DNA from 2 places in the Pseudoclavibacter chungangensis genome. Region 2 is predicted to be linked to the other one. Evidence: predicted binding sites of a transcription regulator. Region 2 holds the regulator's gene; the other holds the start of a gene.

Region 1 (12,067 bases), 2.3 Mb from region 2:
GAGAGCTTCTCCGACCCGACCGCCGACTGAGCGCCCACCGGGCGCCGGCCCCGCGACGAGGGCCGCCGGGAACGAACGGGGCCGGACGAGCGATCGCTCGTCCGGCCCCGTCGCGGATCGGTCGGGGGCTAGGAGTTGTCCTCCGCGGCGTCCTCCTCGGCCCAGCGGCGGGCGTTCTCCTGCAGCTTCTCGGTCGCTCGAGCGGCCTCGGCCTCGGTCGCGAACGGCCCGAGGAGCTCGCTCGCGATCGACTGATTGCCGCGCTCGACCTTGCCCGTGCGGGTGTTGAACCAGTACTGATCGTCGTGATGCTCGGTCATAGGCTTAGCGTATGCCCAAGGACCCCTCCTCGACCCTGCTCGTTCCCGGAAACGTCGCACCGGAGCTTCGCGTGCCGCCGTCGATCGCGCGTCCGCCGTACGTCGGGCGACCGGGGCCCGAGCCGATCGACCACGGTGACGTGTACGACGCGGCCGAGATCGAGCGCATCCGGCGCTCCGGCGCGATCGCCGCCGCGGCCCTCGAGCACCTCGAGCAGTTCGTGCGTCCCGGTGTGACGACCGATGAGCTCGACGTCATCGCGCACGACTTCATGGTCGAGCGCGGCGCGTACCCCTCGACGCTGCACTATCGGGGCTTCCCGAAGTCGATCTGCACCTCGCTCAACGAGGTCATCTGTCACGGCATCCCCGACGACACCGTGCTGGAGGACGGGGACATCCTCAACGTCGACATCACCGCCTACCAGGAGGGCATGCACGGCGACACGAACCGCATGTACCTCGTGGGCGACGTCGACGAGGAGAGCCGCTTGCTCGTCGAGCGGACGCATGAGGCCATGATGCGCGGCATCAAGGCGGCCCGCCCGGGCCGTGAGGTGAACGTCATCGGTCGCGTGATCGAGAAGTACGCGAACCGCTTCGGCTACGGCGTCGTGCGGGACTACACGGGGCACGGTGTGGGCGCCGCGTTCCACTCGGGGCTCATCATCCCCCACTACGACGCGCCGTCGTACGCCGACGTGATCGAGCCCGGCATGGTGTTCACGGTCGAGCCGATGCTCACCCTCGGCGGCGCTGCCGGGTGGCGCCAGTGGGACGACGGCTGGACCATCGTGACCGACGACGGCTCGCGCACCGCGCAGTGGGAGCACACGATCGTCGTGCTCGGGGACCGCACCGAGATTCTCACCCTGCCGCCGCGTGCGTGACGCCCACTAGAGTCGTCGCATGGGCAAGGCCACGGACAAAGCGCACGCCACCGCGATCGGCATCGACGTCGGCGGAACGGGCATCAAGGGCGCGGTCGTCGATCTCGCGACGGGCGAACTCCTCACGAAGCGCCACAAGATCCCGACTCCCGAGGGGGGCGACCCGGGCGACATCCGGGACGCCGTCGTCACGATGGTCGGCGAACTGCGCGAGCTCGACACGCCGCTCAAGAAGTCGTCGCCGATCGGCGTGAGCCTGCCGACGATCCTCAAGCACGGCGTGAGCCACTCGGCCGCGAACATCTCGCAGCGCTGGCTCGGCCTCGACGCCGCCGCGCTGTTCGGCGACGCCCTCGGCCACGAGGTGACGCTCGTCAACGACGCGGACGCGGCGGGTGTCGCCGAGGTGCACTATGGTGCCGCGAAGGGCCGGCTCGACGCCGTGCTCGTAACGACCCTCGGGACGGGCATCGGCAGCGCGCTCTTCCACGACGGCCGCCTCTTCCCGAACACGGAACTCGGCCACCTCCAGCTCGACGGTCACGAGGACTACGAGCGTTTCGCGTCCGCGAAGGTCCGTGAGCGCGAAGACCTCGACATGGCGACGTGGTCGGCCCGTCTCACGCCGTACTACCGTCACCTCGAGCGTCTGTTCGCCCCCGACGTGTTCGTCGTCTCGGGCGGCATCTCGAAGCGGGCCGACGAGTTCCTGCACCTCATCGACATCACGACGCCGATCATCCCGGCGGAGCTGCGCAACAACGCGGGCATCGTGGGAGTGGCCTGGCTCGCGGGCCAGCACTGGGGCTGACCGATCGCGACGCGGGGCCCGGCGCCTGTTCGCCGGGCCCCGCGTCCGTGTCGTACGCGATCAGCGCTACCGCCCGAGGGGGATGCGCCGAGCTCCTGGACGAGGCACGTCAGGGTCGGTCCGCGATTCGGTGAGCGCGAGCTCCCCGGCATCCTCGAAGCCGTCCAGGTCCCCCATCCACCCGATCCCACCGTGGCTGCAGCGGAAGACCGACACGTCGGTGCCGTGCGGTTCGATGATGACCTCGGCGAGCATCCATGCCTGGAACTCCCACTCGTCGGGACGCATCGACCAGTTGCAATCGAGCCGGATCCCGAGCGGGAACGGCATGTCCGCGAGCTGGGCGACCGCCGTGACGACCGCTCCGTCCACGTCGCACCACGCCCAGACGATGTCGCCCCACGTCCGCTCGACGGGCTCACGGCGACGGATGCTGTCCTCGACGTTCGTGATGAACGCGGACCGCACGGCCCGGGCGTCGCTCTCCGGCATGGTCCCTCCCGTCGCGAGCGGAGACGTACGAGCGTGCGTCGTGGTCCGAGGCAGTGGTTCCCGGACCGATGTCGATGCGAACGGGTCGGCCGGTACGCCGGGTTCTGTCCGGGCCGAAGCCCGTGACGGCCATCTCTCTCGGGCGTACGTCGCCGCACGCCTCCAGCGGTCCACCCGGGGACTCGGCGGGCAGCGTCACCGTCCCCTGTCTGACCTTGCTCCGGACGAGGTTTACCGTGCGATGCCTGTCACCAGGCACCCGGTGGGCTCTTACCCCACCTTTTCACCCTGACCCCCGAGGGGGCGGTCTGTTTTCTGTGGCACTGTCTCGCGGGTTGCCCCGGGTGGGTGTTACCCACCGTCCTGCCCTGTGGAGCCCGGACGTTCCTCGGCATCCGTTGCCGGATGACGCGACCGTCTGGCCGGCCCGTTCGCTTCGTCGATCCTACCCCGACGCTCGCCGGGTCATGCCGTCGCGGAACGCTCCGTCCGAACGAGAATCGCGCTCGAATCTGGGCACAGGACGACATCGTCGGGTGCCGCGGCGAGGACGCGCGCGAGATCGACGTTGTCGAGCGTGACGTTCGAGCCGGTCGTGAGGGCACCCACGAGTTCGGCCGCCCCGACGCCGTAGCGCGTGCGCTGCTTCTCGTAGAGCTCGAGCAGATCGGCGGGGAGGTCCGCGACGACCGTCGCGCGTCCCCCGGCGATGACCTTCGCCTCGGCCTGCAGTTCCCGGCGCACCTCGTCGCGCTTCGTGATGAGGACCTCGGCCTCCTGCTCGACCGCGAGCTGCGCGTCGCGGGCGCGCGCGAGTTCGGCCTCGTGCTCCTCGACCCGCTCCATCAGCTCGAGCTGGATGTCGTCGAGATCGCTGCGACGCCGCGTGAGCGTCGCGATCTCGCTCTCGAGCGCGGCGACGTCCTTCACCGACGAGGTCTTCTCGAGCCGGTCCCGGTCGCGCGTGAGTCGCTGCTCGACGAGCTGCGTGTCGGACTCGATGCGGGCGAGCTCGGTCTGCGCGTCCTCGAGCGCACCGACGGCGCGTGCGACCCAGGCACGGTGCTCGACGCGGGCCTGTTCGAGTTCGCCGAGCGCCTTCTGCTCCGGAATGGTGTTGGCCCGGTGCTGGAGACGCGCCCGGGAGGCGTCGAGTGCCGCGAGGTCGAGCAGGCGACGCTGGATGGCGGGATCGGCTTTCATGTTCTCCTCATTGTCGTCGACCGTCGCGGGGCGACGGCCGGGAGCTACTGCGGGACGGCGAAGTCCCAGGGGTCGGTGTTGCGTTCGCTCACGACCACCTCGACGTCGGGGTGGCGGCGACGCAACTCCTCGGCGGCGCCGTCGAGGAAGAGCCATTCGCTCGCCCAGTGCGACGTGTCGACGAGGAACGGGCGGCCGCCCGCGAGCCGCGCCTGCTCGCGAGCCTCCGAGGCGGGATGGTGACGGAGATCGCTCGTGATGTAGACGTCGGCGCCGACGACGGCCGGGTCCGCGAGGAACGAGTCCCCGGCACCCCCGCAGACGGCGATGCGCTCGACCTCGGCGTCGAAGTCGCCGGCGACGCGGACGCCCGTCGCGGTGGCCGGGAGGATCTTGGCGACGGTGATCGCGAGTGCGCCGAGCGTGAGCGGCTCGGGCAGCCGACCGACGCGACCGAGGCCGAGGGTGGCGTCGTCGGCGGCGGGCTCGATGGGCTCGGTGTCGACGAGTCGGAGTCGGCGGGCGAGCTCGTCGGACGTGCCGCGCTCGACGACATCGGCGTTCGTGTGTGCGGCCATGAGCGCACAGCCGGCGCGGACGAGGCGGGCGAGCAGGTTCCCCTTCGCGGTCGTCTCCGCGATCGTGTGCACGCCGCGCAGCAGCACCGGGTGGTGCGTCACGAGCAGGTCCGCGCCGAGCTCCTCGGCCTCGACGATCGTCTCGTCCACGGCGTCGACCGCGAGCAGGATACGCGAGACGGGCGCGGCCGGGTCGCCCGTCACGAGCCCGACCGAGTCCCACGACTCGGCGCGGCCCGCGGGCCACATCGCCTCGAACGTGTCGAGCAGGTCTCGGAGCGTCGCGGACATGACGTCAGCCTAGTGTCGGACGCAGCGTGTCGTCGGGAGCTCATAGGCTCGCACCGTGCCGACTCCAGCCTCCCCCGCTCGCGCACGCGTCGCGACCATCGTCGAGTCCCGCACGTTCCAGAACACGATCACGACCCTCATCCTCGTGAACGCGGTCGTGCTCGGCCTCGAGACCTACCCCGCCGTCATGGACCGGTTCGGCGGCGTGATCGTCGCGTTCAACTGGTTCGTCGTGGGCGTCTTCACCGTCGAGATCGTGCTCCGCCTCGTCGCCTACGGGTGGTCGTTCTTCCGGGACGGCTGGTCGGTGTTCGATTTCATCATCGTCGCGGTCTCGTACGTCCCGGCACTGCCCGGCATGCAGGTCGTCCGTGTGCTGCGCGTGCTGCGGGTGCTGCGGCTCCTGTCGCAGGTCCACTCCATGCGCCGTGTCGTCGGTGCGCTGCTGAGCGCGATCCCGGGCATCGCGTCGATCGCCGGTCTGCTCGTGATCATCGGCTACGTGTTCGTGATCGTCTCGACGACGCTGTTCGGGTCGATCCGGCCCGATCACTTCGGTGACCTCGCACGCTCGGGCATCTCGCTGTTCCGGCTGCTCATCGGCGACGGCTGGTTCGACATCGTCATGCCGCTCGCGGAGCAGGAGCCGGTGGCCTGGCCGTTCTTCATCCTCTACACGATCGTGTCGACGTTCGTCGTGCTGAACCTCTTCATCGCGGTCACGACGGAGGCACTCAGCACACAGCGAGACGAGGAACAGGCCGCCGCCGCGACCGACGTCGCGGGAGCGGACGCGAACACCTCCGCTCGGGATGCCGCCGCCGAACGCGACGACCTCCTCCTCACGGAGATCCGGGCCCTGCGCGACGAGGTGACGCGGCTCCGCGAGGCGCAGGAGCTCGCGCGGACCCGTGCCGCAGGCACCGACGACGCGGGACACTGAATCGTCCGACGGGCCGGTGCGCTCGAGGCGTGAACCGTCCGACGAGCCGAGCCGTCCGGGGTGCCGAGCCGCCCGACGCGTCCGAACGCGAACGACCCCGCCGTGTGCGCGCACGGCGGGGTCGTTCCGTCCTCGGGTCAGGCCGCGAGTCGCAGACGCGATGCGACGACACGGAGCGTGTCGCCGTCCACGTCGACAATCGCCGTGTCCCCGTCACCGAGTTCGGAGGCCACGATGAGCCCCGCGAGGCGGTCGTCGAGCTCGCGCTGGATGACCCGGCGGAGCGGACGCGCCCCGAACTCCGGCTCGTGGCCGTGGTCGACGATGAGGTCGACCGCGGCGTCGTCGATCTCGAAGCCGATGCCCTGCTCGGCGAGCCGCGCGCTCGTGGCCCGCAGCAACAGGCGGACGATGTCGCGCAGCTGCTCTCGCTCGAGCTTCCGGAACAGCACGATCTCGTCGATGCGGTTGAGGAACTCCGGCCGCATGGCCTCGCGGAGCTTGCCCATCACCCGGTCGCGCAGCGCCTTGTCCGAACCGAATCCGGTGGCGTCGTTCGCGACGAACCCGAGCGCTCCCCCGCGGCTCGCGAGGAACTCGCTGCCGAGGTTGGAGGTCATGATGACGATCGTGTTGCGGAAGTCGACCGTGCGTCCCTGACCATCGGTCAGTCGACCGTCGTCGAGCACCTGCAGGAGCAGGTTGAACACGTCCGGGTGGGCCTTCTCGATCTCGTCGAGCAGGATCACCGAGTACGGGTTGCGGCGGACGCGCTCGGTGAGCTGCCCCGCCTCGTCGTAGCCGACGTATCCGGGAGGGGCACCGACGAGCCGACTGACGGTGTGCCGCTCGCCGAACTCGCTCATGTCGAAGCGGATCAAGGCGCGCTCGTCACCGAACACCGACTCGGCGAGCGCCTTCGCGAGTTCCGTCTTCCCGACGCCGGTCGGTCCGAGGAACAGGAAGGAGCCGACGGGGCGGTTCGCGTCGCCCATGCCCGCGCGACTGCGCCGGACGGCCGTCGCGATCGTGCGCACCGCCTCGTCCTGTCCGACCACGCGCTCGTGCAGCTCGGACTCGAGCGCGGCCAGCCGGCGGCGGTCGTCGCCGCCGATGCGACCGGCGGGGATGCCGGTGGCACGCGCGATGATCGCCTCGATCTCGGCGACGTCGATGACCGCGTCACCGTCGTCGCTCACGACCGCGATCGCCTCGTCGAGGGCTCGTTGGGCGTTCGCGACGCGGTCCCGCAGCTCGGACGCCGCCTCGTAGTCCTCGGCCTCGACCGCGGCGCGCTTCTCCGACTCGAGGTGTTCGAGCTCGGCACGGAGCTTCGCGGTGTCGGTGCCCGGGCCGCGCCGGAGGCGAAGCCGGGCTCCGGCCTGGTCGATCAGGTCGATCGCCTTGTCGGGCAGGAACCGGTCGGTGACGTAGCGATCGGACAGTTCGACCGCGGCACGCAGGGCCTCGTCGGTGTACCGGACGCCGTGGTGCGACTCGTAGGCATCACGCATGCCGTGCAGGATGCGCACGGCGTCCTCGAGTCCCGGCTCCCCGACGCGGACGGGCTGGAAGCGCCGCTCGAGCGCCTTGTCCTTCTCGATGCGGCGGTACTCGTCGAGGGTCGTCGCGCCGATGAGGCGCAGCTCCCCGCGCGCGAGACGCGGCTTCAGGATGTTGCCCGCGTCCACGCCGCCGCCCTCGCCGGACCCACCGGCGCCGACGACCGTGTGGAGCTCGTCGACGAAGAGGATGATCTCGTCGGCGTGCGCGGTCGCCTCGTCGACGACCTTCGTGAGCCGTTCCTCGAAATCACCGCGGTAGCGGGTGCCCGCGAGCATGGACCCGAGTTCGAGCGACACGATGCGCGCGCCGCGCAGCTGCTCGGGCACCTCGTCCGCGGCGATCGCACGGGCGATCCCCTCGACGATCGCGGTCTTGCCCACGCCGGCCTCGCCGACGAGGACGGGGTTGTTCTTCCGTCGCCGAGCGAGGATCTCGAGGGTCTGCGCGATCTCGTCGGCACGCCCAATGACCGGATCGAGCTCACCGGCCTCGGCGAGGGCGGTGAGGTCGGTGCCGAACTCATCGAGCGTCGGGGTCTCCGAGTCGCTCGCCTCGGGACGCTCCGCCTCGGGGTCCTGCGCGGCGCGCGCGGCCTCCTCCGCGCTCCGCTGCAGGGAGCGCGGCGTGATGCCGACGCCCGCGAGCAGGCGCGAGGGCAGGGTGTCCTCGGCGAGCACGAGCGCGCCGAAGAGGTGCTCCGGGTTGATGTAGGTCGACCCGAACGCACGCGAGAGCTGGTAGGCGTCGACGAGCGCGCGCTGTGCGGAGGTCGTCAGGATCGACTCCTCCGGTGCGGTGCCCGGGACGGAGGCGGGCAGCGCGAGCTCGACCGACTGGACGAGCGACTCGGGGTCGCCGCCCTCACGCTCGACGGCCTCGCGGATGAGGGGGTGGTCGATCATCACGCGCAGCAGGTGCAACGCGTCGACCTCGGTGTGCCCGTGTTCGCGGGCGTAGTTCGCAGCCGATTCGACGACCTGGTGGGTGCGGCGGCTGAGCAGGCGGGAGACGTCGACGGGACGCCCCGCACGGGATTGGCGCTGGCCCTGCAGATAGCGGGCCATGAACTCGTCGAACGATCCGTTGCCGGAGCCCGACGGGCCGAAGGAAATGGGCACGGTGGTCCTCCCTGGAACTTGAGTGTGCGTTACTCAACTCAACGATGGGGAGCACAGCGTATTCCGCACGGACTGGCTTGTTGAGTCGATTCCGCTCAAGTTCACGGACGGCGAACGGCTGCGGTCCTCACGCGCTCCCCGGGCGCATCCACTACGGTGCTGTCACCCACCGAGGAGGTCGCCATGAGCCTGTCCATCCCCTTCGCGCTCGAATCCGCGGTCGAGACGGCACCCGATGCGACCGTCGACGTGGCGGGCACGAGCATGACGATCGCCCAGCTCGCACGTCGGGTCGACACGCTCGTCCGCCACCTCGCCGACACCGACGACGCGAAGTCGGGCACGCTCAGGCTGCCGCCGATCGACGAGACGGAGGGCCTGTGCCGTGCGCTCGCCGCCGCGAGCCTCGGTCTCGTCCTCACGGACACCGATACCGACACGGGGACGCCGGCTAGCGCGGGGACGTCCCGCGACGCCGTCTGGTCGGGTTCGCCACTCGCCCGGATCGGCGACCGCACGGTCACGCACGGTGAGGTCGTCGAGCGAAGTGGACGACCCGCCTCCGGCGTGCCCGCGCCCCTCGCACCGCTCGCGGCGCTCGTCGCGGCCCTCACGGGTGCCGGGATCCGCACGAGCCACGACGCGATCTGAACTCAGCGGCGCGAGCCGTCCCTCGAGTGGTTCGTGGTCGCGAGCGGCTCGTCCGGCTGTTCCGCACCGTCCCCGTGGCGCTCCGCCCGAACCGTGATGTCACGCACCTCGATCGCGAAGTGCACGACGACGCCCGGCTCGACACCCTGCGCGAGCGCCGACGCCGTCGGCAGATCGGCGGACACCCCGGGGTGCTCGTCGCACACGACACGCACGCCTCCCCGCACGGGCTCGAGCGACGACACGACGCCTCGCCAGTGGTCGTGCCGTTCCCGGTCCGCGTCGTTCGCACCCGCGTCGTTCGCGTCCCCGCCGCCCGCCGCGATGCCGCGTACGCGCACGGCGCTCGGTGCGAAGGAGACCGAGACCTCGTCACCGGCACCGACCCCGGCACCGTCGAGTGACGGATGCAGGACGAGGCCGTCGCGGAGCCGGACCGACCCGTCGTCGGCGACGCGACCCGCGAGCAGATTCACTCCGGCGAGCGCAGCCGCGAACGGGGTCCGCGGCGCCCCGAGCACGTCCGTCACGCTGCCCTCGTCGACGACACGACCGGCATCGAGCACGATCGCCCGATCGGCGAGGACGACGACGTCGACGGGATCGTGGGTCACGAGGAGCATCGGGACGCCGAGCGCGGCGCGCTGTTCGCGGACGAGGCGCCGCATCTGCACGGCCGCCTCGACGTCGAGCGCAGCGAAAGGCTCGTCGAGCAGCAGCACACGCGGTCGGGCGGCGAGCACGCGGGCGAGCGCGGCGCGCTGTTGCTGGCCGCCCGAGAGTTCCGAGGGCCTGCGTGCAGCGAAGTCCGCGAGGCCGACGCGCTCGAGCCACTCCGCCGCGGCGGCCCGGGCGTCGGCCGCGCGCCGGCCCTGCGCGCGAGGGCCGAACGCGACGTTCTCGAGCACGCTGAGATGCGGGAAGAGCAGGGCGCGCTGTCCGAGCAGTCCCACGCCGCGCGCGGCGGGTGGAACGCCGCGCTCCCCCGCCCGGCTCAGTTCGTGCGCGCCGATCCGCACGACCCCGTCCGTCGGGTCGATGTCGCCAGAGACGAGGCCGAGTAGGGTCGACTTCCCGGACCCGTTGGGACCGAGCACGGCGACGACCTCGTCCGGCTCCGCGGTCACGGCGACCTCGAGCCGGAACCCCGGGCGGTCGAGCGCGGCGTCGATGCGGAGCGTGTCCCCGACCGGCGCGGTCACCGTGCCGCGTCCGCTCGCCAGCCCCGCATGAGCACGAGAACACCGACCGCGACGACGATCAGCATGAGCGAGAGCGCGATCGCCGTGTCCTCGCTCACGCCCGCACCGTTGAAGGCCGTGTAGATCGCGAGCGGCATGGTCCTGGTCGTCCCCGCGGCGTTCCCCGCGAACAGCGCCGTCGCACCGAACTCGCCGAGCGCCCGCGCGAAGCACAGGACGGCACCCGAGACGAGTCCGGGGGCGACGAGCGGCAGCGTGATGCGGCGGAACACGGTGAACCGGCCCGCACCGAGCCCCGCGGCGACGCCCTCGTAGGACGTTCCCGCCGTGCGGAGCGCGCCCTCGACGGACACGACGAGGAAGGGCATGGCGACGAACACCTGCGCGATCACGACCGCGGCGGTCGTGAACGGGATCCGGATGCCGACGAGGCCGAGCGCCTCGCCGAACAGCCCCGTGCGTCCGAGCAGCGAGAGGAGTGCGATACCACCGACGAGGGGCGGCAGGACGAGTGGCAGGGTCGTGAGCGTCCGCAGGACCGCGGCAAGGCGCGGATCGCTGCGCGCGATGACGAACGCGAGCGGCACACCGAGCACGAGACACACGACCGTCGCGACCGACGCGGTCGAGATCGACAGGCCGAGGGCCTGCAGCGCGGCGGGCGAGGTGACGGACGCGATGACGCCGGGCCCGTCGAGCCGGAGGAGCAGGGCCGCGAGCGGGAGCAGGAGCGTGAGCGCACCGATCGCGGCGGGGACGTAGAGCCAGACGGGGAAGCGCCCCGCGGCACGCGTGTGCTCGCGGAGCGCCTCCGTCGTCCGCCCACTCGTCACGGTGCGCCGAAGCCGTAGGAGTCGAGGAGCTGCTGCCCCTCGGCCGACGTCACGAACGCGACGAACGCCGCCGCCGCCTCCGGGTTGGCCGCGGCCTTGAGCGATGTCACCGGGTAGACGTTCGTGGCGGCGTCCGCCCCCTCGATGGCAACGCCCTCGACGGCGTCGCCCGCCGCGGTCACGTCGGTGACGTACACGAGACCGGCATCGGCCTCGCCGGACTTCACCTTCGTGAGCACGGAGGTCACGTTCTGCTCCTCGCTCACGGGCGTGACCGTGATCCCGGCAGCGTCGATGAGCGTCTTCGAGGCGGCACCGCAGGGCACGTCCGGGGCACAGAGCACGACCGACGCGGGACTCCCGTCGGCCCGCGTCTTCACGCCGTCCGCGAGATCGGCGAGCCCCGTGATGCCGAGCGGGTTCCCCGGCGCCACGGCGATCTGGAGGACGTTCGTCGCGAAATCGACGGGCTCGTCCGCGAGACCCGCGTCGACGACCTTCTGCATGTTCTTCTGGTCGGCGGACGCGAAGACGTCGGCGGGCGCCCCCCCGATGAGCTGCGTCGCGAGGACGGACGATCCGTCGTAGGTGATCGGGACGACCTCGACTCCCGGGTTCGCCGCCTCGAACTGCGTCGCGAGCTCGTCGAACGCCTCGGTGAGCGACGCGGCGGCGTAGATCGTCAACTGTCCCGTGAGCGCCGAGTCGTCCGTCGACTCGGTCGCCGCGGGCGGGCTCTGCGTGCTCGAGCAGCCCGCGAGGAGCAGGGCGCCGAGCAGGGCGGTCGCGGTGGCGAGGCGGCGTCGCGCCCCCGTTCCGATGCGGGTGTCCGTTCGCGTGTTCACGAGGCTTCCTCTTCCGTTTCGATGATGACCGTGGTCGCTTTCACCACGGCGATACCCGTCGACCCGACCTCGAGCTGCAGCTCGCGGGCGGCCTCGGCGGACATGAGCGACACCACTCGGTGCGGGCCGCACTGCAGCTCGATCTGGGCCATGAGGCCCTCGATCCGGACCTCGGTCACGAGGCCGACGAAGCGGTTGCGCGCACTGCGGCGCACCCGCGACCGGTCGACGACCTCCGGGGCGATCGCCTTGGCGCGCTCGGCGAGCTCCGCCCCTGGCACGACCTGTCGCCCGGACTCGTCCTTGGTGGCGGTGAGATGGCCG
Region 2 (12,067 bases):
CATGCCGAACATGATGACGATGACGAGGCCCGTGTGGATCGCGAGCCAGAGCTTGCGTCGACCCGACCCGTCGTTGCGCAGCCCGAACGCCGGGGCGAGGAGCGCGACGACGACGCCCGAGGCGGCGATGAGACTCGCGATGAGCGTCGACGATGCCGCCTGGGCGGCGATGTACGCGGGGTCGTCCGCGGGGAGCCCGACGACCGAGGGATCGAGGAACAGGTCTGACGCCAGGTAGGTCGCGAACACGAACGTCACGACGACGGCCTGGAACGCCGAGTTCCCGACGTCGTAGAGCGCCCAGGAGAGCGACCGGCGACGGAGTTCGCGCGGGGTGAGCCTCGCGCTCCCGTCGACGGTCGGGGTGCGGCCGTCGTCCGGCTCGTCCGTCGGCTTCGACTCGGGGTGGTCCCCGGATACGCGGTTCTGCACGGTCGCAGTCTAGGGAGGGCGGGTGTCCGAACGGCATCCTGTTCCGGTCGCTCTGTGGACGGCGGTGTCGACCGAGCGCGGCCGGGTCACGCTGTGGGGAACCGAGAATCGCTCACGTTCCGTGGGTGCCGTTCGATTCCTGGGCGGACTCCGTCTCCGTCCATAGGGAATCCATAGCGGCGGCCGTTACGTTTTCGTTATCGCCCAGCCGCCCCGGATCGCTCACATCCGAGGGCCCGCCCCCGCGACGATCCCGTGCCCGACGAGGGCCGTTTCGTCGTGCCCGGCCCCTGAGAGGACACCATGCTCCCCGAACTCGCTCGACCGACCGCCCCCCGCCCCGTCCCGCTGACCACCGTCGGGGCTGCCGTCGATGCGGAGTCCGTGATCGGCGGGGACGGTGTCGTCGTCACGGGTGTCACGAGCGACTCCCGGCGCGTGCTCCCGGGCGATCTGTACGTCGCCGTTCCCGGCGCCCGTGTACACGGTGCGCAGTTCGCGGAACAGGCGAGAGAAGCCGGTGCCGCCGCTGTCCTCACGGACGCGGACGGTTCCGGGCGCGTGGTCGCCGCCGGGCTCCCCGTGGTCGTCGTCCCGCACCCCCGGGCGACGATCGCACCGGCGGCGGCCGCCGTGTACGGCACGGCGACGAACGCGCCGACCCTGTTCGCCGTGACCGGCACGAACGGGAAGACGACGACGACCTATCTCGTCCGGGCGCTGCTCGAGTCGCTCGGCATGCGCGCCGGGCTCTCCGGCACCGTCGAGCGGGTCGTCGGGGAGCGTTCGGTCGAGACGCGTCATTCCGGGCGCCTCACCACACCCGAGGCGGACTACCTGCACGGTCTCGTCGCCCGGATGGCGGAGGACGGCGTCGAGGCGGCGGCGATCGAGGTGTCCTCGCACGGGCTCGACGGGAACCGTGTCGACGAGCTCCCCTTCGAGGTCTCGATCTTCACGAACCTGTCGCAGGACCACCTCGACGTCTACGGCACGATGGAGCGGTACTTCGAGTCGAAGATGGCGCTCTTCCGTCCCGAGCACACGCGTCGCGGCGTGATCATGCTCGACGGCGAATGGGGTCGTCGTGCGGCGTCGGAGGCGCGGGTCCCGGTCACGACCGTCGCGACGGCCGCGGGCCCCGATGCGGAGGCGGCGGACTGGACCGTCCGCATCGATCACGAGGTCATCGCGCGCACCGACTTCACGCTCGTCGGGCCCGACGGCGTCCAATTGCGCTCGAGCATCGCACTCCCCGGCGCGTTCACCGCGATCGACCTGTCGCTCGCGGTCGTCGCGCTCGTCGAGAGCGGTATCTCGCTCGACCGCATCCGCTACGCGCTCGACTCGAGCGACGGGTTGCACCCCTCGGTTCCCGGACGCCTGGATCTCGTGTCGATGGATTCCCCGCTCCGCGTCTACGTCGACTACGGCCACACCGAGGCCTCGTTCCGCGCGGTGCTTCACGCACTCCGGCCGTTCACGCCCGGGCGCCTGTTCATGGTGTTCGGCGCGGACGGCGACCGCGATCGTGGCAAGCGGCCAGCGATGGCCCGCGCCGCGAGCGAGGAGACGGACGTCGTGATCGTCACCGACTACAACCCCCGCACCGAGGATCCGGCCTCGATCCGTGCGACCCTGCTCGAGACGATCCGCACCGAGTTCCCGGAGCGCGAGGTGCACGAGGTGCCCGAGCCGGGCGACGGCATCCGTCTCGCGATCGAGCTCGCGCGCCCCGGCGATCTCGTGTTCGTCGGTGGCCACGGCCATCGGGCGGACGTCGAGGTCGGCGGCCGGGTCGTCCCCTTCTCCGCGCGGGCCGTCGCGGTCGATGCGCTGCGCGAATTCGGGTGGCTCGACACACCCGCCTCCGCTCGGACACCCGGCGAGGCGGACGGGCGGACGGAGGCGGGAGAGCGCGGATCCGCCTCCGACGCCGAGGAGGATCACCTGGCTCGCGCCTGCTGACCGCACGGCTCGTCTCCACCGTCGCCCTGCTCCGGATCGAGCGGGGCGACGGTGCATTCCTGCACGATGTCGCTCGCGGGTACCGGGGGTGTGAGGGTGAGGAAGTGCCACCCCGTCCCGAGCACTGCGCCCGCGAGGACGCCGCCCGTGAGGGCGAGCACGGCGACGCGTCGGGGGACGCGGCGGGCGCGCAGCGGTCGGGTGCCGACGTCGCCCCGTGCCGTTGGTACCGCCTGCGTTATCGGCGCCACGGCGACGGGCGGTGCGAGCGACGCGTGAGGTCCCACCGGTGCGGGTGGCATCCCCGCGGCGAGAGGTGATCCCCACGCGTGAGGGGCCACCGGTGCGGGAACCGGGAGGCGCGCGTCGCCCGTTCCACCCGGTGACTCAGGGGGAGGAACCAGCTCGGTGTCGGTGTCGGCTGCGCTTTCGTGCGATCCGTCGTTCCTCCGGTCGTTCATGTCGTTCGTCCCGTTCATCGGTAATCGTTCTGGACACAGGGTTCGCCCGCGGGAACACCGCGTCCCGTGATCCCCTCGCCGTAGACGCCGACGAAGATGACGCTGCGTCCGTCGTAGCGGTGGCCGGGCCCGGCGGCGTCGAAGAACTGCAGCTGCGTGCCGTTCTCGCCCTCGACGACCCAGCGCTCGTAGGCGACCCCCTGTTCCAGGCGCACCGCGCCGAAGGCCGCGCCGATCTCGGCGCGCGTGGGTTGCTCGGACATGCGATCGAGCGAGACGGCCTTCGTCGCGACGGCGGCAACGCGACCGTCGAGGATCGTGATGTGCGGGCCGCCGTTCACGAGGTCGCCCGCGATGACGCACACGTTCGGCTCGGACGAGCCGACGCGCCACTGATCGAACGGGATGCTGGTCCATGTTCCGGCGTCCTCTTCGGACCAGATGCCGAGGTCGGGCACGGCCGCCACGAGCTCGGCCTCGGTCATGCCGATCAGGATGGGGCCGATCCCGCGCGTGGTGGGCGTCACGTCGAGCCCGTCGAGGGTCGTCGGTGCCCCGATCGCGGGGAGCGCCGCCGCATCGGCCACGCCTTCGGCCCGTGCCCGGTCGGGCTCGCCCGCGATCGCGAGCGTGATGCGCGTGATCCGCACCCCGTCGACGGTCACCCGATAGGCGGCACCGCTGCGAGGGCCCGTCTCGAAGTACTCGTACCTGCCGTGTGCGCCCGTACCGGAACCGATCGGCTCGCCGTACAGCGCGAGCGCCCGCTCGCGTGGGTCGCCGACCGCGAGGCCGGCGGTGGTCGGAATCGGGTCGCGCGGGACGAACTCGGTCGCGACGCCGGCGTCGAATCGGATCCACCCCGAGGGCGTCTCGGCGACGACGGGCTCGACGTCGGTGGGCGACGCGACGAGCTCCGGCGCGACGCTCGCCGCGCGGCCGAGCGTGTCACCGAGAGCGATGCCGTCGAAACCGGTCGCCCCGAGGGCGTTCCCCGTCGAGGCCCCCAGTACCTCGCCGAGGGCGGCCGTGAGCTGTGCGGTCGAGCCCGCGGTCGTGGAGCGTCCGCCACCTGCCGTGGCGATGCACGCGTGTTCGCGGCGCGTCGGGTCGACTGCCGCCGTGCCGATCGCGACGACGTCGATGCGGGCCTCGGGAAGATCGGCACGGATCTGCCCGACCCGTTCGCAGACCGGGACGTCCGCGCAGTCGTCGGTGCCGTCGGTCACGAGCACGATGTGGGCGGGTGTACCGGGAACGACGAGGTTCGCGGCCGTCCGGAGCGCCGCCGCGACGGGCGAGCGACCCGTCCCGGTACGCCCCTCGAGGAGAGAGCTCGGGCTCGCGGCGGCATCGACGACCGACACCGACGGGTCGATCGGGCGGGCGTCCACCTGGACGTCGTTGCACGAGTCGCCCCACGAGGAGGTGGAGCGCGGCAGGGTCGACCCGAAGGTCAGGACGCCCGCCCGCTGGAGGTCGACGTGCTGCTCGACGGCCGCGAACGAGGCACGGACCGCGCTCGCCCGTGACTCGCCGTCGGGGAGCGTGTGCGCCATCGACGCGGAGTCGTCGACGACGAGCAGCGTCGTCGCGCCGAGCGGGACGGGTGGTGCCGCGAGCCCGGGCCCGGCGGCGACGAGCGGCGCGAGCAGGGCGGCGCCGGTGAGCGCGACGAGCGTGACGGTGCGGCGCATCCGCGGCCGAGGCGTCGCCGTGCGGCTCACGAGATCGGCCGCTCGGTGAGGGCGGTCAGGTCGAGTCCGTCGTCCGTGATGCCCACGGCCACCTCGAGCGCCGTGTCGGGCGGTGAGGCGTTCGCGCCGTGCCGGTTCCCGATCCAGCGTGCGGTGAAGCCACCGTCGAGGTACTCGACCTCCTCGAACATCGAACGGTTGGTGTCGCCCACGGTGCCGAGGTTCGCGCTGCCGATGACCTCGAGACCACCGTCCGGCGTCTGCCGGTACAGGAAGAGGTTCGCGGGCCAGACGACCCCACCCAGATCGCACTCGAGGATCACGGCGAGGTCGAGCAGACCGTCCCCCGTCACGTCGCCGAACGCGAGGCGGCCGTCGAGCGCGGACGCGTCGAACGGCTCGTCCCCTCGAACGGCCGAGTCGGTGCCGTCGTCGTGCGCGATCGAGACGCCCGGGATCCACACGGAGCCCGCGTAGCGACCGTCCTCGTACGGGACGGGCAGGACGCCGTCGACGAGTGTGCCACCCTCGTGCCGACACGTCCCGGCGGGGATCCGTGCGCTGAACAGGGCGTCGGTGAGCCGGTCGATCTCGCTCGCGAGCGCGGCGACGCCCGGGTCGTCGACCGCGCCGGGGTCGACGTGGTCGAGGGAGGGCGCGGCGCCGACGCCCGTCGCGGACCAGATGAGTGCGCTCGCGACGGCGGTGACGGCGAGCGCGCCGCCCGCGCTCGCGATGGTGCCGACGAGGCCGAGGCCGGCGCTCGTCGTCGAGATCGGTTCGGACACGAAGGTCATCTCCCCACCGCGCTCACCCCCTGTGAGCGCGTGGTGACAGTCTCTCGACATCCGCGCGACGTGGGGTGCCCCGAGAACTGGGGTGTGGACAACCCGGTCCACAGCTCGCGCGGAGCCTCGCGTGCGACGCTCGTCGCGAAGGTTGAGTGACTCACACTCAACCTTCAGGTTTCCGAACTTGCGTCATCTCGACTCAACTGTAAACTTGAGTCATCAGGGCTCAGGTCCCGGGCGGATGTGTCCGGCGGCCGGTGCCCCTCACAACGACCATCAACCCAAGGAGATCGCACATGTCACGTGCCGTTGGAATCGACCTCGGAACCACCAACTCCGTCGTCTCCGTCCTCGAGGGTGGCGAGCCGAAGGTCATCCCGAACGCCGAGGGCTTCCGGACCACCCCGTCCGTCGTCGCGTTCACGAAGGACGGCGAGGTGCTCGTCGGCGAGACCGCGAAGCGCCAGGCCGTCACGAACGTCGACCGCACCATCTCGTCCGTCAAGCGCCACATGGGCACCGACTGGACCATCGACATCGACGGCAAGAAGTACACGCCGCAGGAGATCTCGGCGCGCATCCTCGGCAAGCTCAAGCGCGACGCCGAGCAGTACCTCGGCGACAAGGTCACCGACGCCGTCATCACCGTCCCCGCCTACTTCAACGACGCCGAGCGTCAGGCGACGAAGGACGCCGGTGAGATCGCGGGCCTCAACGTGCTCCGCATCATCAACGAGCCGACCGCCGCCGCCCTCGCCTACGGCCTCGACAAGGGCAAGGAGGACGAGCTCATCCTCGTCTTCGACCTCGGTGGTGGAACGTTCGACGTCTCGCTCCTCGAGGTGGGCAAGGACGACGACTTCTCGACGATCCAGGTCCGCGCGACGGCCGGTGACAACCGACTCGGTGGTGACGACTGGGACGAGCGCATCGTCAAGTGGCTCATCGAGGAGTTCAAGAAGCAGACCGGCGTCGACGTCTCGAACGAGAAGATCGCGCTGCAGCGCCTCAAGGAGGCCGCCGAGCAGGCGAAGAAGGAGCTCTCCGGCTCGCTCAACGCGACCATCCAGCTCCCCTACCTCTCGATGACCGAGGACGGCCCCGCGAACCTCGACGTCACGCTCTCGCGTGCGAAGTTCGAGGACCTCACGAAGGACCTGCTCGAGCGGCTGCGCAAGCCCTTCGAGGACGTCATCCGCGAGGCAGGCATCAACGTGTCGCAGATCTCGCACGTCGTGCTCGTCGGTGGCTCCACCCGCATGCCCGCCGTCTCGGAGCTCGTCAAGAAGCTCACGGGCGGCCAGGAGCCGAACAAGACGGTGAACCCGGACGAGGTCGTCGCCGTCGGTGCCGCGCTCCAGGCCGGTGTGCTGAAGGGCGAGCGCAAGGACGTCCTCCTCATCGACGTCACGCCCCTGAGCCTCGGTATCGAGACCAAGGGCGGCATCATGACGAAGCTCATCGAGCGCAACACCGCCATCCCGACGAAGCGCTCGGAGACCTTCACGACGGCCGACGACAACCAGCCGTCCGTGCAGATCCAGGTGTTCCAGGGCGAGCGCGAGTTCACCCGCGACAACAAGAACCTCGGCACCTTCGAGCTCACGGGCATCGCTCCCGCGCCGCGCGGCGTGCCGCAGATCGAGGTCACCTTCGACATCGACGCGAACGGCATCGTCCACGTGTCCGCGAAGGACAAGGGCACGGGCGCCGAGCAGTCGATGACCATCACGGGCGGCTCGAGCCTCCCGAAGGACGACATCGACCGCATGGTGCGCGAGGCCGAGGAACACGCGGCCGAGGACAAGAAGCGTCGCGAGGCCGCCGAGGCACGCAACGTCGCCGAGAACACGGCCTACCAGGTCGAGAAGCTCCTCACGGACAACGACGAGAAGCTCCCCGCGGACGTCAAGTCCGAGGTGCAGGCCGACGTGGACGCGCTCAAGACCGCGCTCGCCGGTGACGACGACGAGGCCGTGAAGTCGGCACTCGACAAGCTCAACGTGAGCCAGTCGAAGCTCGGCCAGGCGCTCTACGCCCAGGAGCAGGAGGCCGCCGCGCCGAGCGGTGCACCCGCGGGTGACCAGGGCACGACCGGAACGAGCCCGAACGACGACGACGACATCGTCGACGCCGAGATCGTGGACGACGAGGAAGACAAGAAGTAACGATGACGACCGAGAACCCGAACGACCACGAGGAGCCGATCTTCCGCGACAAGCGGCGCATCGACCCCGTCACCGGGAAGGTTCGGAGCGAGGCCGGGGCGGACGGATCCGCCCCGGCCGCGCCGGGTGCCGGTGACTCCGGCCAGTCGCTGAGCGACGAGGACCTCTCGAAGCTGCTCTCGGGTGAGGGCGCCGACGAGGCGCCCGCCGAGCAGGAGGCGCAGGCGGCCGATCGCCTCGCCGCCGAACGGCTCGCCGACCTGCAGCGCGTGACCGCCGAGTACGCGAACTACCGGCGGCGCACCGAGCAGGAGCGACTCGAGGCGAAGGACCGTACGACGGCCGACGTGCTCCGTGCGATCCTGCCCGTCCTCGACGACCTCGACCGCGCCGAGAAGCACGGTGACCTCCCGACCGAGGGCCCGATCGCGGTCATCGCCGCGAAACTCCGTGGCGTCCTCGACAAGCAGGGCCTCGAAGCCTACGGCGAGAAGGGTGACACGTTCGACCCGAAGATCCACGAGGCGATCGCGCAACTGCCGAGCCCCGACGCCGACGGCGAGACCGTCGCCGACGTCGTCGAACGTGGCTACCGCGTGGGTGACCGCATCGTGCGCGTCGCCAAGGTCGCCGTCACCGTCCCCGCCTCGTAGCGGACCGGCCGACGTCGGCCGCAGGGGCCCGGGGAATCGTCTCGAACGGCCCCCGGGCCCCCGCTGTCTCAGAAAGGATCATCGATGGCCAGTCAGGACTGGTTCGACAAGGACTTCTACGCGGTCCTCGACGTGCCGAAGGACGTCTCCGAACAGGACCTCAAGAAGCGTTACCGGAAGCTCGCGCGCGAGTTCCACCCCGACTCCCACCCCGGCGACCCCGCCGCGGAGGAGCGGTTCAAGGAGATCTCCGAGGCCTACTCGGTGCTCTCCGACCCCGCCGAGCGGGCCGAGTACGACCAGTTGCGGGCCATGGGCTCCGGCGCCCGGTTCACCCCGGGCGGTCAGGGCGGCGGGGGCGGCTTCGAGGACGTCTTCGGCGGCATGTTCAACCAGGGCGGCGGCCGCCAGCAGCAGCAGTACTCGAACGCCGATTTCGAGGATCTTCTCGGGTCGATGTTCGGCGGCGGTGGCGGGGGCGGCTTCGGAGCGGGCTCGTTCCGGCAGCCGCAGCAGCCGCGTGGCCCGCAGAAGGGACGCGATCAGACGGCGTCGACGACGCTGGGCTTCGGCACGGCGTTCCGCGGCGACACCGTGACCCTGCAGACGGGCGAGGGCAAGACCATCACCGTGCGGATCCCCGCCGGTGTCGAGGACGGCCAGAAGATCCGCCTCAAGGGCAAGGGCGCACCGAGCACGTCGGGCGGCCCGAACGGTGACCTCATCCTGCAGGTCGCGGTGCGACCAGACCCCGTGTTCGGGCGGCAGGGGCGCAACGTGACGGTCGACGTACCGATCACGTTCCCCGAGGCCGCGCTCGGCGCCACGATCGAGGTGCCCACCGTCGACGGCGACCCAATCCGCGTCAAGGTGCCCAAGGGCACCTCGAGCGGCAAGACGCTGCGCGTCAAGGGGCGCGGCTTCTCCGGGAAGTCGGGCACGGGCGATCTGCTCGTGAAGCTCCAGGTCGCCGTCCCGTCACATCTCAACGACGAGCAGGAGAAGGCGCTCGACGCCTTCGTCGCCGCGAGCGGCCACGAGTCGCCTCGCGAGGACCTGCTGCGGCGCGCGCGTCAGACCGCGTGACCGCGTGGGGGCGGTGTCCGGACGACGTCCGGGCGCGGCCCCCGTTCCCCCTGTCCACTCACGAAGGAGGGTGAGACACCATGGACGGACCCGTTCGACCGAGCGAGGACGACCCGATCTTCGCGATCGCCGTGGCGGCGCAACTGGCGGGCATGCACCCGCAGACCCTGCGGCAGTACGACCGCATGGGGCTCGTGTCCCCACAGCGGACGGCGGGCAGGGTGCGGCGCTACTCGCTCACCGACGTGCAGGCACTCCGCGAGATCGCGGAGCTCTCCGGCGACGGCGTGAGCCTCGAGGGCATCGCCCGCATCATGCTCCTGCGCGAGGAGAATCGCGAACTGCGCCACCGGGTGCGTGCGCTTGAATCGGAGCTCGCCGACGAACGACTCCGGCGTCAGGGACGACGCGTGTTCGCCGCGGGACAGGCCGGCGAGGTCGTCACGATCATGGCCGGCCGCCGCAGCGGCCGCAGGACGGGCGTCGTCGTCTGGCGACCGCAGCGACGCGGTGACCGCGGCGAGGAACGCACGGCCGCGACGCCCGCCGACGGATCGCAGGCACCGGAACCGAGCGCCGTGGTGGCGTTCGAGGCCGTCGACGAGCACTGAGCGGCACCGCGCCGCGCGCGGTGCCGCTCGTCGCGATCAGCCGCGTGCCCCGAACTCGCGGAGCGTCGTCGCGACGGATCCGCCGTCGGCCTCGACGACACGGGCGAACTGCGCGACGTCGGCGCCGAACGCCGCGGGCGTCGCCCAGGCGTTGCCGTCGGGACCAGCCGGCCACCGCAGGACGGTGTCCGCGCCGTGGGCGAGCGAGGCGAGCCGTGTGGCCGCCTCGAGCTCGCCACCCAGGACGACCGCGAGAGGCAGCGCCGCCCACGCCGCCGCGACGGCCCTGGGACCGTCGGCGGTGGGCTCCGCGCGTGCCACGTCGGCCGCCCGTCGCTCGTCGATCGCGGCGGCGACCGCCGCCCCACGAGCCGTGAGCCGGACGGGCGGGACGCGCACGAGCGGGAGCAGGGCACCGGCCGCCGTCGCGAGCGCGATGAGCAGCCACGGCAGCAGGAACATCCACGGCGCCGCCGTGCTCCCGAGCGAGAGGGACGCGGCGAACGCCGCGAGCGCGCTCACGACGGCGACGAGTGCGCTCGCGGTCACGACGCCCGCGATCACGGTCCGCCGCCAGCGGGCGCGAGGTGCCGCGAGGCCACGCACGAGCAGACTGCTGCGAACACTCGCGTCGACCGCCGTCCGCAGACGGCGGTGGAAGCTCGAACGACGCGGGAGCAGCACACGCTCACCCGTCCGCGCGGCGGGCAGCGCGAGCGATTCGATCACCTCGAGCGTCGTCGGTGCGGTGACGAGCTCGGGATCCGTGAGCTCGAGGGTCCACGAGCGCCGCATGCCCGCGTCCGCGTTGCCGCTCTCAGCCGCCTCGGCGGGACGGATACGTGCCGCACCGCTCGCGACGAGCCCCACGAGCTCGGCTGCGAAGCCGCGGCGCCCCCGCGGATGTAGCGTCGCCGCCTCGGCCGGCGTGAGCGCGTCGACGAGCGCACGCTCGTCATCGCTCGGCTCCGCCTCCGTGACCGCCCGCCGCCGTCGCGCGAGGTCGACCGCGGCGACACCGAGCGCGCCGAGTGCGATCACGGTCGCGAGTACGGCGATCGACAGCAGCGTGAGGACGAGCATGTTGGCACGCTACCGTCGACTCGCGTCCCTGCGGCGTGTGGGAATCGGATCAGCCGCCGCAGTCGTGCAGGACGCGCGTCATCGCGTCGCGTTCGGCCGCGGTGACCCACAGCTCGTAGCTCGCCTTGACCGCGATCTGCCGCGCGACGTAGACGCAGTGGTACGACTCGCTCGGCGGGAGCCACTGCGAGGCGTCCTGCGACATCTTCTCGTCGTTGACCCAGTCGAGCGTGGGCTGGAGGTTCAGGGGATCGTTCGCGAGCGCCACGCGCTCGTCGAACGACAGATCCTGCGCTCCCGTGCGCCACGAGTTGTAGAGCGCGACGACGTGGTCGATCTGGACGTCGTCGCTCGTCCCGGGGCCGCGCACGAACTCGACGGTCTCGCCGGAGTACGGGTCGTGGAACGAGCCGCGCTCGACCCGGCACCCGTCGCCGAGCAGGGCGACATCCGTCAGTTCGCGCGCGAGTGCGTCGTTCCGCGCATCGCAGCCGTTCCCGTCGGGATCCCCCCACCCGTCACCGAACGAGCGGGCCCGATCGAAGGGCCCGTCCCACTCCGTCCGCGGTGCGACCTCGATCGATTCGAGCACCGCGAGCGCGTTCGCCGCGATCTCGGCGTTCGCCGCCGCGGTCGGCGCGGGAGCGTCCCCCTGCTCGGTCAGCTGCTGGGCGAGGGAGGTGCGTTCCGCGTCCCCGCCCGATGCCACCGTGCCGCAGGCCACGAGAGCGAACGGCGCCGTCACGGCGACGCCCGCGGCCACGGCGACGGTGACGAGGCGCCGGACGGCTCGGGTGGGGACACGCACGGTCGGCTCCTCGGGCTGTGGGCTGGACTGCGAGACTCGGACGGCGACCAGGTTGCCACACGGCCGGGTCGTCGGCACGACGACACGTTGCCGAACGGAGCGAGGAACGTCGGAGGAGACATGGGCCAGGACACGACGAACGCCGGAGACGGGGACGCCCGCGCGCACGAGCGCGGCACGCGGCCGATCGCGCTCGTCACGGGGGCGACGCGGGGAATCGGTCTCGCGGTCGCTCGCGAACTCGGACGGACCCACCGCGTGCTCGTGGGCGGCCGCGACGCGTCCGCGACCGCGGCGCTCGCGGCGGAA

Evidence for each region. The regulator HspR, encoded in region 2, represses chaperone genes until heat shock. The targets are predictions, from matches to a motif close to AAGTTGAGTCNNNNNGACTCAACTT.
Region 1: a site for HspR is predicted at 8,228-8,252, ahead of HNR16_RS05935 (ATP-dependent Clp protease ATP-binding subunit). Genes of this name have one in related genera too.

What each region holds. Positions count from the first base shown of each region.
Region 1 covers NZ_JACCFV010000001.1:1,319,301-1,331,367, reverse strand. Annotated here, with positions in the region: gene panB (3-methyl-2-oxobutanoate hydroxymethyltransferase) at 1-30, shown strand, start outside; gene HNR16_RS05975 (SPOR domain-containing protein) at 129-320, opposite strand; gene map (type I methionyl aminopeptidase) at 332-1,210, shown strand; gene ppgK (polyphosphate--glucose phosphotransferase) at 1,230-2,021, shown strand; gene HNR16_RS05960 (hypothetical protein) at 2,088-2,513, opposite strand; RNA gene rnpB (RNase P RNA component class A) at 2,591-2,943, opposite strand; gene HNR16_RS05950 (zinc ribbon domain-containing protein) at 2,979-3,716, opposite strand; gene HNR16_RS05945 (Nif3-like dinuclear metal center hexameric protein) at 3,761-4,585, opposite strand; gene HNR16_RS05940 (ion transporter) at 4,641-5,528, shown strand; gene HNR16_RS05935 (ATP-dependent Clp protease ATP-binding subunit) at 5,666-8,212, opposite strand; gene HNR16_RS05930 (hypothetical protein) at 8,396-8,863, shown strand; gene HNR16_RS05925 (ABC transporter ATP-binding protein) at 8,866-10,065, opposite strand; gene HNR16_RS05920 (ABC transporter permease) at 10,062-10,898, opposite strand; gene modA (molybdate ABC transporter substrate-binding protein) at 10,895-11,743, opposite strand; gene HNR16_RS05910 (TOBE domain-containing protein) at 11,740-12,067, opposite strand, start outside.
Region 2 covers NZ_JACCFV010000001.1:3,638,245-3,650,311, forward strand. Annotated here, with positions in the region: gene HNR16_RS18910 (MFS transporter) at 1-432, opposite strand, end outside; gene HNR16_RS16175 (Mur ligase family protein) at 736-2,400, shown strand; gene HNR16_RS16180 (hypothetical protein) at 2,379-2,651, opposite strand; gene HNR16_RS16185 (VWA domain-containing protein) at 2,876-4,558, opposite strand; gene HNR16_RS16190 (hypothetical protein) at 4,585-5,346, opposite strand; gene dnaK (molecular chaperone DnaK) at 5,646-7,517, shown strand; gene HNR16_RS16200 (nucleotide exchange factor GrpE) at 7,520-8,170, shown strand; gene HNR16_RS16205 (DnaJ C-terminal domain-containing protein) at 8,255-9,256, shown strand; gene HNR16_RS16210 (heat shock protein transcriptional repressor HspR) at 9,337-9,867, shown strand; gene HNR16_RS16215 (DUF2207 domain-containing protein) at 9,904-10,950, opposite strand; gene HNR16_RS18915 (HNH endonuclease family protein) at 11,000-11,758, opposite strand; gene HNR16_RS16225 (SDR family oxidoreductase) at 11,879-12,067, shown strand, end outside.